3 regions of the Edwardsiella sp. EA181011 genome follow, and region 3 is predicted to be linked to each of the others. Evidence: predicted binding sites of a transcription regulator. Region 3 holds the regulator's gene; each other region holds the start of a gene.
What was found. Region 3 encodes PurR, which represses purine synthesis genes. Its sites were predicted from a motif close to CANGCAAACGTTTGCNTG; they were not measured.
Positions count from the first base shown of each region.

Region 1 (4,211 bases), 1.9 Mb from region 3:
TCTTCGGCGGCGCCGCCAAAGCGACGCGCCTCGACGTAGGGATTGCTGACCACCACACGAACGATCGCCCGCGTCGTCTGAGGCGGGATCGCGGGCAGCGCGCCGCCGCGCCGATCGCCGCTGATCACCCGAAACCCATACCCCTCAACAATCGCCTTATCCATCCCTACCACATATAGCGTCTGCGCGGGCTTCAGCGGTAATAGCGGCGCCCTATCGTCGCCATTTTTCAACAAGACGATAGACTTACGCTGCGCCAGCGAGGCCCGCGCCTGAAACGCCTTATTTCCCAGCGTCTGCGCGGCCCGTTCGGGATCGACATAGGCGTTTTCAAACAGCCCCAGCGTAAACTGCTCTTTCAGCAGCCGGGTGACCGCCAGATCGACCCGCTCCTGGCTGATTTTTCCCGCGCGAATCGTGTCATATACGATGGCATTGCTGTGATAGCCCGAAAGGACATCCGTCCCCGCATTGACCGCGATGGCAATCTGCTCCTGCTCCGGCAGGTGTTCAATGCCCCATGTGCGATCGCCGATAATCCCAGTATCGCTATTGACATATCCCTTGAATCCAAGCTGCTCACGCAGCAGCCCGGTGATGACGCCGGCCGAGAATGCCATACCGACGTCGTTTGGTGTCAGCGCCTGGCCGACGGGAATACCGTAGTAGGGCATGATAGCCGATACGCCGAGCTCAATGGCGGTAATAAAGGGCTTCAGATGATAGTGAAAATTCTGCCCGGCATAGTTCTGATTTTTCCCGTAGGCATAGTGGGGATCGCCGCCGTTCTCCTGCGGCCCCCCGCCGGGAAAATGTTTTACTGTCAGCGCGATACTGTCTCGGCCTAGCCGTTCGCCCTGCAGCCCCAGGATCAATTGGCGGGCAATGTCCGACATCAGATCGGCATCCTCGGTAAAGGTTTCATGAACGCGATACCAACGGGGCTCCGTCGCCAGATCCATCATGTAACCATACATGCCGCGAATACCGACGGCGCGCCACTCCTGGGCCATAATCCCGGCAAACTCACGGATAAGGGACATGTCTCGGGTTGCCGCCAGCCCCGCCTCTTTCGGCCAGGAGGAGAATGCGCCACTAATCACATTGATCCCCTCCCGAGCCTGGGGATCAATGTGATTGCGGGCGTTAGACTTAAATAGCGCCGGAATGCCGTGGGGGGTTCGCTCCGCCATCTCCTGGGCCCGATTTAGCGCCTCTGCCACCTCCCGGGGCGTCAGCTGATTGGTGCCGGACTGCGGCTGCGACACCACCGGATTACGGAAAATGAAGCGCGTCATATGCTGCTCACGGATTAACGCAGCCTCCTCCTGGGGGATCGCACCCTGCGGCGCCACCCGGAACGTATCGATCATCATCATGCCGGCCTTTTCCCACAGCGTCATACGCGCGACCAGATCGGCGCTGCGCTGCTCCGCAGAAAGCCGCCAATCCTCATAGGGATCCAGGCGGCCATTGCCGTTAGCATCGCGAAAGGTGTATCCCTGAACATGCAGCAGCGGATGTACTCGGGAAACCACCGGCGGCTGCCCTGCTCCGGCGGAATACGCCGTCGCCGCGAACGGCGACAGCAGGGCGCATATCAATAGCAGGTATTTATACATCCGTGCAGATCTATACATAATATTCTCCTCAGAAAGATCTCTCCTGTGGAGGAACATAGCGCAGAAAAAAGCGAAATAAAATTATATATCATAATGATATATATGAATTTTTTATAGACTTGAGTTATCCGTTAGCGGCGGCGGTATCCCGAAACGACAACGGGGCACGCCTGCGCGCACCCCGTTTCGTCTCCCTCATCCCGCGTGAATCACGCCGGCGAGACCTGCCGCTGGCGAAACGCTATCCGCTTCAGCAGCATATTCAGCATAACGCCGTACATCGGCAAGAAGAAAACCATGCTAATCAACAATTTGAATGCATAATCCACCAGCGCAATCTCTACCCAGTGGGTTGCCATAAACGCGTCGCTGCTGCGGTAAAAGGCAATAAAGAAAAACGATAGCGTATCGCTGATGTTGCCAAACAGCGTTGAGGCGGTCGGTGCGACCCACCAGGCCCGCGTCTGCCGCAGGCGGTTAAACACATGCACATCCAGTATCTGCCCCAGCACATAGGCCATAAAGCTGGCACAGGCAATGCGCGCGACCATCAGGTTAACACTGCCCAGCGCGGCAAAGCCCTGCCACTGCCCCTGAAAAAATAGGGCGGAGACACAGTAGGAGATCAGCAGCGCTGGCACCATCACCGCCAAAATAATACGCCGAGCCAGCGGTGCGCCAAAGATACGCACGGTCAGATCCGTCGCCAAAAAGATAAACGGGAAGGTAAAGGCGCCCCAGGTGGTATGGAAACCGAACACGGTGATCGGCAGCTGCACCAGATAGTTGCTTGATGTGATAATCAAGACGTGGAAGAGAGACAGCCAACACAGGGCCGTAAACCGCTGCTGCGGTGTAAAACTAAACATCGATGTCACCTTTTTGGTTATTGGGGTGAGGGAACCCAAGAAAACGATCATCCTTAACGGATGCGGCGGCGATCATACCCGGCTCTCGCCACGATGCAACGGTTATTTTTCACGCAATCGTTAACGCCCTTTGCAGCCTGCGCAGCGCCGGGTACACTAGGGCGCGTCCCGTAACGGTGCGCGTCAGCGACGCGCACAGCCAATGACGGGATACGCCCTAGCGACGTTAGATTATTTATTCGTGCGACCGCCCTGAACGGCGCTATTCAGAGACCTGCCATGACCGATCTGTTCGCCAATCCGGACAAAACCCTAGACGCTCTGGGCCTGCGCTGCCCGGAGCCGGTAATGATGGTACGCAAGGCCGTACGCCATATGGCGGCGGGTGAAACCCTGCTGATCATCGCCGACGATCCGGCCACCACCCGCGATATTCCCGGCTTCTGCCGTTTTATGGATCACGCCCTGCTGGCGCAGGAGATCGAGCAGACGCCCTACCGCTATCTGCTGCGCAAAGGCGGCGCCTGAGCTGCCCGACCAGGCCGGGCACCCCATGGCTGAGCCCCTTACAGCGGGCTAAGCGTGATTTCCACGCGGCGGTTTTGTGCTTTCCCCGCGGCAGTGCTGTTCGTTGCAATCGGGTTCGCCGGCCCCATACCAATGGTGCGAATGCGTCCCGCGGACACGCCCTGCACGATCAGCGCGCTGGCAACGCTGTCGGCGCGCTGCTGTGACAGGCGCATGTTCAGATCGCGGCTACCGGTGCTATCGGTATAGCCCACGACGTTAACCGCTGTTTTCTGGTACTCCTTCAGCACCATCGCCACCCCGGTCAGCGTATTGGCACCGGCCGGCTTCAGATTGCTGCTATTCGAATCAAAGGTCACGTTATTCGGCATATTCAGGACAATGTTATCGCCCTGACGGGTGACGCTCACCCCGGTACCGCGCATCTTGTCGCGCAGCTTCGCCTCTTGTACATCCATGTAATAACCGATGCCGCCGCCCAGCGCCGCACCCGCCGCCGCGCCGATCAGCGCCCCCTTACCACGATCGCTCTTAGAAGAGGAGAGTGCGCCCACGCCGGCGCCCAGCAGGGCACCCAAGCCGGCGCCGACGCCGGACTTCCCAGCCTGAGACTCACCGGTATAGGGATTGGTGGTACATCCGGATAGGATCAGCGCCGCACTGATCAGGCCTGCGATGCAAAAACGGCTTTTTTTCATGAATAAACCTCAATGTCGATAAATGTCCCCGCTCCCGGGGACGTCAAGATAGCGTGATGCGTGATGCGCGGCACCTGCCGCGGTCGCGCTGCCCCCGTCTGACCGGCTCGGTGGGCATTGGTTCAGTATGAGTGGAGCAAAAATCACGTCACAGGATAAGGGTAACAACTCCTAAAATCGCAAACAGCAGGGAAGAAAGTTGCCTTCCCCAGCCGCTCTTCAGGTAGGGCTGCAGCCGAGCACCGAACCACAGCATCGGCGCATTGGCCAGCACCATCCCTAGCGTCGACCCCAGGACGACCCAGGTAATATGCTGATAGTGCGCGCCCAGCAGGACGGTCGCAATCTGGGTCTTATCGCCAATCTCGGCCAGAAAGAACACCACCAGCGACGTCCAGAAGGGATGCCCCCCGCGGATCTCACCGTCATCTTTATCGGGAAACAGTACCCACACGGCCATGGCCAAGAAGCCCGCCGCCACCATCCAGCGCATA
Region 1 covers NZ_CP011364.1:586,552-590,762, forward strand. Annotated here, with positions in the region: gene QY76_RS02655 (glycoside hydrolase family 3 protein) at 1-1,640, opposite strand, end outside; gene QY76_RS02660 (7-cyano-7-deazaguanine/7-aminomethyl-7-deazaguanine transporter) at 1,832-2,491, opposite strand; gene tusA (sulfurtransferase TusA) at 2,771-3,019, shown strand; gene QY76_RS02670 (OmpA family lipoprotein) at 3,058-3,717, opposite strand; gene QY76_RS02675 (TMEM165/GDT1 family protein) at 3,866-4,211, opposite strand, start outside.
Region 1: QY76_RS02660 (7-cyano-7-deazaguanine/7-aminomethyl-7-deazaguanine transporter) is a predicted target of PurR. The motif match lies at 2,602-2,619, and genes of this name have one in related genera.

Region 2 (4,211 bases), 1.2 Mb from region 3:
CGCCGCCGGACAGCAGGAGCGCAGCGTGGCGCTGGCGCCCGGGCAGTCGGCGCAGCTGGGTGAGTACCGTTTTATCCTGCGGGAGGTGACGCAGTTTGCGCGCGGCAACTATACCGCCGAGCGTGGGGAGATTTGGGTGCAGCGGGCGGGAGAGACGGTGGCGCGCCTGTATCCGGAGCGGCGCCACTATCTGGCCCGCAACCAGCAGATGTTTGAGCCGGGCATCAGCTGGAGCTGGCGCGATGAATGGTACGCCCTGATGGCGGAAAAGCAGGGCGATCGCTATGCCCTGCGCCTGTACCTGCGCCAGGGGATACGCTGGATTTGGTGCGGCGGCGGTCTGATGATCGCCGGGGCGCTGCTGTGCCTGCGGGCGCGACGGAGGGAGCCATGAGGATCATCAGAGGGGGCTATGGGCGCTGCTGCTGCTGTGCGGGGCCGCGCGGGCGCAGGTGGTGGATGCGTGGGCGTTTCCTTCGCCCCAGGCGCGCGCCCAAGGGCTGGCCATCGCCGCCCAGCTGCGCTGTCCCCAGTGCCAGAATCAGAACCTGCTCGAGTCCAACTCGCCGGTGGCCGTGGCGATGCGCCATGAGGTGTTTCGCCGGGTGGCGCAGGGGCAGGATGAGGCGCAGATCGTCGATTTTATGGCGGCGCGCTACGGCGAGTTTGTGCGCTATCGACCCGCCGTCAATCGCCATACGGCACTGCTGTGGGGACTGCCGCCGCTGCTGCTGTTGATGATCGTCGTCGGGCTGTGGCGGAGGCGGCGATGAGCCTCTGGCGCGCGCTGCTGCTGCCGACGCTGGCGCTGAGCCTGGCACTGGCGGGCTATGGTCTGAGCGGACGGGCGGCATTGGTGCTGCAGGCGCAGCGTCTGCGCGACGATCCGCAGCGACTGTTTACCCCCCAGCAGCAGGCGGATCGTATGCTGGCGCAGCGCTGGGAGGCGGTGCGGGCGACACCCGAAAGCGGTGAGGCCTGGGCGGCGCTGGGGCAGCACTATCTGTGGCTGGGACAGAGTCGCGACGCTCTGCGCGCCTACGATCGGGCCATCGCGCTGCGCGCCGATAGCGCTGAGCTGTGGGCGGCGCGGGCCGCGGCGGGCTACTACGATGCCGGGCAGCAGATGACGCCGCAGGTGCAGGAGGATATCAGCATGGCGCTGCGTCTCGATCCCGGGGAGGTTTCCGCGCTGATGCTGCTGGCGGCGGATGCCTTTATGCTGGCGGACTACCCGCGGGCGATCGGGCTATGGCAGCGCCTGCTGGACGACGGATCTGCGCGGATCAACCGGCGTCAACTGATCGAGGCTATCACCACCGCCCGCATGATGCAGCGGCAGGGATAGCTACAGCGGGGGCTACGCGCAGCCCTTTGTCCCGCGGGGGCGGCGGGCGGTCAGTGGCCGGGTGGCTGTGACCTGGCTTTCGACCCAGCCGTCCTCCAGGCGGGTGCGCAGGGTATCGCCCGGAGCGACCTGCTCGCGGCGGCGCAGCAGCTGGCCGTCATCGCGCTGGGTCACGCTGAAGCCGCGCGCCAGCGTTGCCAGGGGGCTCATGCCCTCCAGGCGTGAGCACAGGGCGCCAAAGCGCTCCCGCCGGGCAGCCACGCTACGCTGCAGCTGACTTTCCAATCGGTGGCTGAGCAGCTGCAGGCGGTACTGCTGCTGGCGCAGGGTATGCGCCGGAGAGTGCTGTTGCAGGCGTTCACCGCCCAGGCGCCAGCGTCGCTCCGCCAGGCGTAGCCGGGTATCGATGGCCTCCTCCAGGCGGCGGCGTAGGCTAAGCAGTCGCGCCTGCTGGCGCGCCAGACGCAGCTGGGGGTGCTGTTGCTCCAGGCGGTGACGCAGCTGCTGTAGGCGCTGACGGCGGCGCGCGAGGGTATAATCCAACGCCATATCCAGCCGCTGACGCTGGCTCAGCAGACGGCGCAGCAGTTCGTCCCGGTTACGGCTGACCACTTCGGCCGCCGCCGAGGGGGTCGGCGCGCGCAGATCGGCGACAAAGTCGGCGATGCTGACGTCGGTCTCATGGCCGACGGCGCTGACGATGGGAATACGACTGGCGAAGATCGCCCGCGCGACCCGCTCGTCGTTAAAGCTCCACAGATCCTCCAACGATCCGCCGCCGCGTCCGACGATCAAGACGTCACACTCCGCCCGTTGGTTGGCGCGTTTGATGGCGCCAACCAACTGTGCCGGAGCCTCGGCGCCTTGCACCGCGCTGGGGTAGATCACCACCGGCAGGGCCGGATCGCGCCGGCGCAGCACATGCAGCACGTCGTGCAGCGCCGCACCGCTGGTGGAGGTGATCACCCCGACGCAGCGCGCCGGCGACGGCAGCGGCTGCTTGTGGCCGACGTCAAATAGCCCTTCGGCCTGCAGACGCTGCTTGAGCGCCTCGAACTGCTGCTGCAGCAGGCCGTCGCCCGCCGGCTGCATACTTTCGGCGATCAGCTGATAGTCGCCGCGCGGTTCGTACAGCGTGATACTGGCGCGCACCAGGACCTGCTGGCCATTCTGCGGACGAAAGGTGGCGCGGCGGTTGCTGTTGCGAAACATGGCGCAACGCACCTGTGCCTTGTCATCCTTGAGGGTGAAATACCAGTGGCCGGAGGCGGGCTGGGAAAGATTGGAGATTTCGGCCGACAGCCAAATCTGCCCCATCTCCAGCTCCAACAGCTGGCGCACGGTCTGATTTAACCGGCTGACGGTAAAGATGGTGGGGGTAACAGGCTGCGTCATGTGACCTAGATCAAACTTAAAATCATACTGTTAATTAGTCGATACTACATGCATGAACATGCATCGCAAGATATTTTTGAAAAAAATGCTGGAGGCAACCGATTCCGGCCTGTATAATGCCGCGGCAATATTAAATCTGGTTTGACCTTCCTCTCTGGTGAGATATTGCCCATGCTACGTATTGTTAAAGAAGCCCTGACGTTTGACGACGTTCTTTTAGTTCCTGCCCATTCTACCGTTCTGCCGAACACCGCCGAACTTGGCACTCAGCTGACTACCACTATTCGCCTGAACATTCCTATGCTGTCCGCCGCCATGGACACCGTCACCGAAGCGCGTCTGGCCATTGCGCTGGCGCAGGAAGGGGGGATTGGCTTTATCCATAAGAACATGTCCATCGAGCGCCAGGCCGAAGAAGTACGCCGGGTGAAAAAGCACGAATCCGGCGTGGTGACCGACCCGCAGACCGTGACGCCGAGCACCACCCTGCGCGAAGTGAAGGCCCTGACCGAGCGTAACGGCTTTGCCGGTTACCCGGTGGTGACGGAAGATAACCAGCTGGTGGGGATCATCACCGGCCGCGACGTGCGCTTCGTGACGGACCTGGAGCAGCCGGTCACCGCCGTGATGACGCCGAAAGAGCGTCTGGTGACGGTGAAAGAGGGCGAAGCCCGCGACGTGGTGCTGCAGCGCATGCACGAAAAGCGCGTAGAGAAGGCCTTGGTGGTAGACGATAGCTTCCACCTGCGCGGCATGATCACCGTGAAAGATTTCCAGAAGGCTGAGCGCAAGCCGAACGCCTGTAAGGATGAGCATGGCCGCCTGCGCGTCGGCGCCGCCGTCGGCGCCGGTGCCGGTAACGAAGAGCGCATCGCCGCGCTGGTCGAGGCCGGCGTCGATGTGCTGCTGATCGACTCCTCTCACGGTCACTCCGAAGGCGTGCTGCAGCGCATTCGCGAAACCCGCGCTAAATTCCCGCAGCTGCAGATCATCGGCGGTAACGTCGCCACCGCCGCCGGCGCCAAGGCACTGGCCGACGCCGGGGTGAACGCCGTCAAAGTGGGTATCGGACCGGGCTCAATCTGTACCACCCGTATCGTGACCGGCGTCGGTGTACCGCAGATCACCGCCGTCTCTGACGCCGTCGCCGCCTTGGAAGGGACCGGCATTCCGGTGATCGCCGATGGTGGTATCCGCTTCTCCGGCGACATCGCCAAGGCGCTGGCCGCCGGCGCCGCCTGCGTCATGGTCGGCTCCATGCTGGCCGGGACCGAAGAGTCTCCGGGGGAAATCGAGCTGTACCAGGGGCGCTCCTTTAAGTCCTACCGTGGCATGGGCTCGCTGGGCGCAATGTCTAAGGGCTCCTCCGACCGTTACTTCCAGAGCGATAACGCCGCCGATAAACTGGTGCCGGAAGGCATCGAAGGGCGCGTGGCCTATAAAGGCCGCCTGAAAGAGATCGTACACC
Region 2 covers NZ_CP011364.1:1,434,387-1,438,597, forward strand. Annotated here, with positions in the region: gene nrfE (heme lyase NrfEFG subunit NrfE) at 1-394, shown strand, start outside; gene QY76_RS06380 (cytochrome c-type biogenesis protein CcmH) at 456-773, shown strand; gene QY76_RS06385 (hypothetical protein) at 770-1,348, shown strand; gene xseA (exodeoxyribonuclease VII large subunit) at 1,361-2,743, opposite strand; gene guaB (IMP dehydrogenase) at 2,915-4,211, shown strand, end outside.
Region 2: guaB (IMP dehydrogenase) is a predicted target of PurR. The motif match lies at 2,835-2,852, and genes of this name have one in related genera.

Region 3 (4,211 bases):
TTGCTGTTTACCCAATGGTTTACCACCTCAGCGACTGCGTCACCGGCACACAAAGTCATCGCCGATCAGCGAAAAGCCACGGCTGGCCACAGCCAGAGCGGCGAGCGTAAAAAACGCAGGGCAGATGCCGGGGCGCAGAAGAGCCGCAGCGCGGCGTCTCATCTCCCCGCCCGGGAGAAGCGCGCGGCGCACACTCCCCACCGCACGGCGGCTGCGCCGCAGCACGCCGCCGCCGAGCACAGGGCAAAAGCGCGCCACCGCGGCGAGAAACCCCTTGCGCGGCACGCAAGCGCACAGGCGGCGTCGCACCGGGGCAAAAAAGCCTATGGCCGCCCCTCGGCCCTTAAGACGGCCCGCCACGCAGCCGGCCGCCATGAGGATAGCCAGCCGATCCACATGAGTCCGCTGCACAAGAAGCGCTATCAGCACGCCAAACAGACGGCGATGAATAAGCTGATGCGTCAGATAGGTAAACCCTACCGCTGGGGCGGCACCTCTCCCCATACCGGCTTTGACTGCAGCGGCCTTATCTATTACGCCTACCAGGATCTGCTGAACATCAAAATGCCGCGCACCGCTAACGAGATGTACCACCTGCGCGACGCCGCGCCGGTCAAGCGCGCCGAGCTGCAGCGCGGCGATCTGGTGTTCTTTCAGATCCACGGGCGCGGCGCCGCCGATCACGTCGGCGTCTATCTGGGCAACGGCAAATTTATTCAGTCTCCGCGCACCGGCGAGGAGATTCGCGTCAGCTATCTGGGCGATGACTACTGGCAGGATCACTACCTGGGCGCCCGCCGCGTCATGACCCCGAAAACCATCCGCTAACGCTCTCGCCACGGCATCTCCCCCCGCGGTGGCCCCCGACACCCGGCTTCCACGCGCCGTTTTCACCGCGTGTCTGCTACACATTTCGCCACTCAGTCAGCTAAAATACACCTGCCCCCTGTCTTTCACGGCAAAACTTGCTAGAATCACAAACCATAACAAGCGGACAACAAGATTTTTTCATTTTTGTCTAACCGCCGGCGGCGTCTTACGTGCGTTGCTTACGGATTAACCGTCTTGCCACAGAAGCATTAAGGAGAGAGCTATGTCATTTGAATTACCTGCATTACCGTACGCCATGAATGCGCTGGAACCGCATATCTCCGCCGAAACGCTGGAATACCACTACGGTAAGCACCACAACGCCTATGTGGTCAACCTGAATAATCTGATCAAAGGCACGGAGTTCGAAGGGAAATCGCTGGAAGAGATCGTGAAGAGCGCCTCCGGCGGTATCTTTAACAACGCCGCTCAGGTGTGGAACCACACCTTCTACTGGCACTGTCTCTCCCCGAACGGCGGCGGCGAGCCACGCGGCGCCCTGGCTGACGCCATCAACGCCGCCTTCGGCTCATTTGCCGCGTTCAAAGACGCGTTGACCAAGTCTGCCGTCGGCAACTTCGGCTCCGGCTGGACCTGGCTGGTGAAAAAGGCGGACGGCACCCTGGCCATCGTCAACACCGCTAACGCCGCGACCCCGCTGACCGGCGACGACAAGCCGCTGCTGACCGTGGACGTATGGGAGCACGCCTACTACATCGACTACCGTAACGCTCGCCCGGTGTACCTGGAAAACTTCTGGGCGCTGGTAAACTGGGAGTTCGTCGCCCAGAATCTGGCGTAACCGGCCGCAGAGATAAAAAAGGCGCTCACCGAGCGCCTTTTTTATTTATGCCACCCGCTGACTTAGTGCAGTGCGGCGATCAGGCTGGCCACGACGATCAGCGCCAGCGCCACCACCGTTGTTACCAGAGAATACTTCAGATCGTTTTCCATCCTGACACCTCATGTTTTACGTTCCGGATCAATTTTTACTGACTTGAAAGTTCGCACAAAACCCGTGTTAAATCATTTTTACATAAATCACATCTTAAAACACGCAGAAAATCTTATGATTACATCCTGCGCAAATCGCCAATTAGTGCTTCCCCTTTTGCCTGAGATCAGACAGAATTTGCGGTTTACTGCCGCGTGCCGACGCTATAATTCTAAACAAGAAATGGCAAACGTCACCCTATTGCGCAAACGCGCCGGCGCCGAGCCGCGCTGTCAGGCGTATTTTCCGATGCACGCAGGCAAACGATTAACAAAACGGCGACGCAGCGCGTACGCCCAGGAGTCATTTGTTTCATGGCAACGATTAAAGATGTGGCAAAGCGCGCAGGCGTATCGACCACCACGGTGTCTCACGTCATCAATAAAACCCGCTTTGTCGCCGACGAGACCAAAGCCGCCGTCTGGGAGGCCATTAAAGAACTACACTACTCCCCCAGCGCCGTTGCCCGCAGCCTGAAGGTCAACCACACCAAATCCATCGGCCTGCTGGCGACCTCCAGCGAGGCGCCGTACTTTGCCGAGGTCATCGAATCGGTAGAGAATAGCTGCTACAGCCAAGGCTATACCCTGATCCTGTGTAACTCCCACAATAATCTGGAGAAGCAGAAAGCCTACCTGGCCATGCTGGCGCAGAAACGCGTCGACGGCCTGCTGGTGATGTGCTCCGAATACCCGGAAAACCTGCTGGAGATCCTGGAGGACTACCGCCACATCCCGATGGTGGTCATGGACTGGGGAACCCGCCGCAGCGACTTTACCGACGCTATCCAGGACAACGCCTTCGAGGGAGGCTATCTGGCCGGCCGTTACCTGATCGAGCGTGGCCACCGCGACATTGGCGCCATCACCGGCCCGGTATCGCGCAACACCGGCGGCGGTCGACTGCGCGGCTTCCTCAAGGCGCTGCAGGAGGCCAATATCACGCCGCAGGAGTCATGGCTGGTCGAAGGCGACTTCGAGCCGGAGTCCGGCTATGCGGCGATGCAAAACATTCTGGCGCAGAAACAGCGTCCGACGGCGGTGTTTGTCGGCGGCGACATCATGGCGATGGGCGCCATTTGCGCAGCGGATGAGATGGGACTGCGCGTACCGCAGGATATCTCCGTCATCGGCTACGATAACGTGCGCAACGCCCGCTACTTTACCCCGGCGCTGACCACCATTCATCAGCCCAAGGAGCGCCTTGGCGCCATGGCGTTCGACATGCTGCTCGATCGCATTACCAGCAAGCGCGAGGACGCCCAAACCATCGAAGTACATCCTAAGCTGGTTGAGCGCCGCTCCGTGGCCGACGGACCGTTCATCGACTACCGCCGCTAAGCGCGTGTCTCGGCTAGTCCTGTTTCCCGCGCTGGTGCTGCTGTCCGGCGCGCTGCCGCTGGCGGCGATGGTCCCGGCAACCCTACTGCCGCTGACCGGACAGGATGCAGGACAGGCGCTGCAGCGACTGCTGCAGTGGCCCGCGCTCGGTCACAGCCTCGGTCTGTCGCTGTGGATAGCGCTGGGGGCCAGCGCCGGTGCCCTGCTGCTGGCGCTGGCGCTGGCCGGGTTCACCCTGCGGCGTCAGCGTCAGCATGCGCTGGCGCCGGCGCTGCTGTTGGCGGCCCCCCACATCGCCCTGGCCACCGGCCTGCTGATGCTGCTGGCGCCAACCGGCCTGCTGTGGCGCCTGATGGCGCCGCTGTTTGGCTGGCAGCAGCCGCCCGACCTGCCGCTTCCCAACGATCCCTACGGCCTGAGCCTCTCGCTGCTCCTGCTGTTAAAAGAGACCCCCTTTTTCTATTTGCTTACCCTGAATCTGGCCGCCCGCTGCGCGGCGCCGCGGCAGCTGCGTATCGGCGCCGCGCTGGGCTATCCCCCGGCGCAGGGCTGGTGACGTATCGTGGTTCCGCAGCTGCTGCCGGGGCTACGCCTGCCCATGTTCTGCGTCCTGGCCTTTGCCCTGTCGGCGCTGGATCTGGCGCAGTTGCTCGGTCCGCAGCGGCCGCTGCTGTTTGCGCAGCTGCTGTGGCAGTGGATTGCCGACGGTGGGCAGACGGCGCTAGCGGCCCTCGGGGCGCTGCTGCTGATGCTCTTAAACGCGCTGGCGCTGCTGCTCTGGTATGGCATAGAGCGCCTGTGGGTCGCCGTGGGCCGCCGGCCCCCGCGACGACGCGTCGCCCTCGGCGGGTCAGCGGCCTATGCCGCCTTTTGGCCCCTGGCGCTGACCGCTGCGGCCTACCTGATGCTGGTGCTGATTTCGCTGGCCCAGCGCTGGCCCTTTGCGCAACGCTGGCCGCAGCAGTGGCGCTATGACAGCTGGCTGTACAGCCTCAGTGACTGGAGCG
Region 3 covers NZ_CP011364.1:2,660,437-2,664,647, forward strand. Annotated here, with positions in the region: gene QY76_RS11690 (C40 family peptidase) at 1-828, shown strand, start outside; gene sodB (superoxide dismutase [Fe]) at 1,094-1,672, shown strand; gene QY76_RS18770 (YnhF family membrane protein) at 1,735-1,824, opposite strand; gene purR (HTH-type transcriptional repressor PurR) at 2,179-3,204, shown strand; gene QY76_RS19330 (hypothetical protein) at 3,209-3,760, shown strand; gene QY76_RS11705 (hypothetical protein) at 3,767-4,211, shown strand, end outside.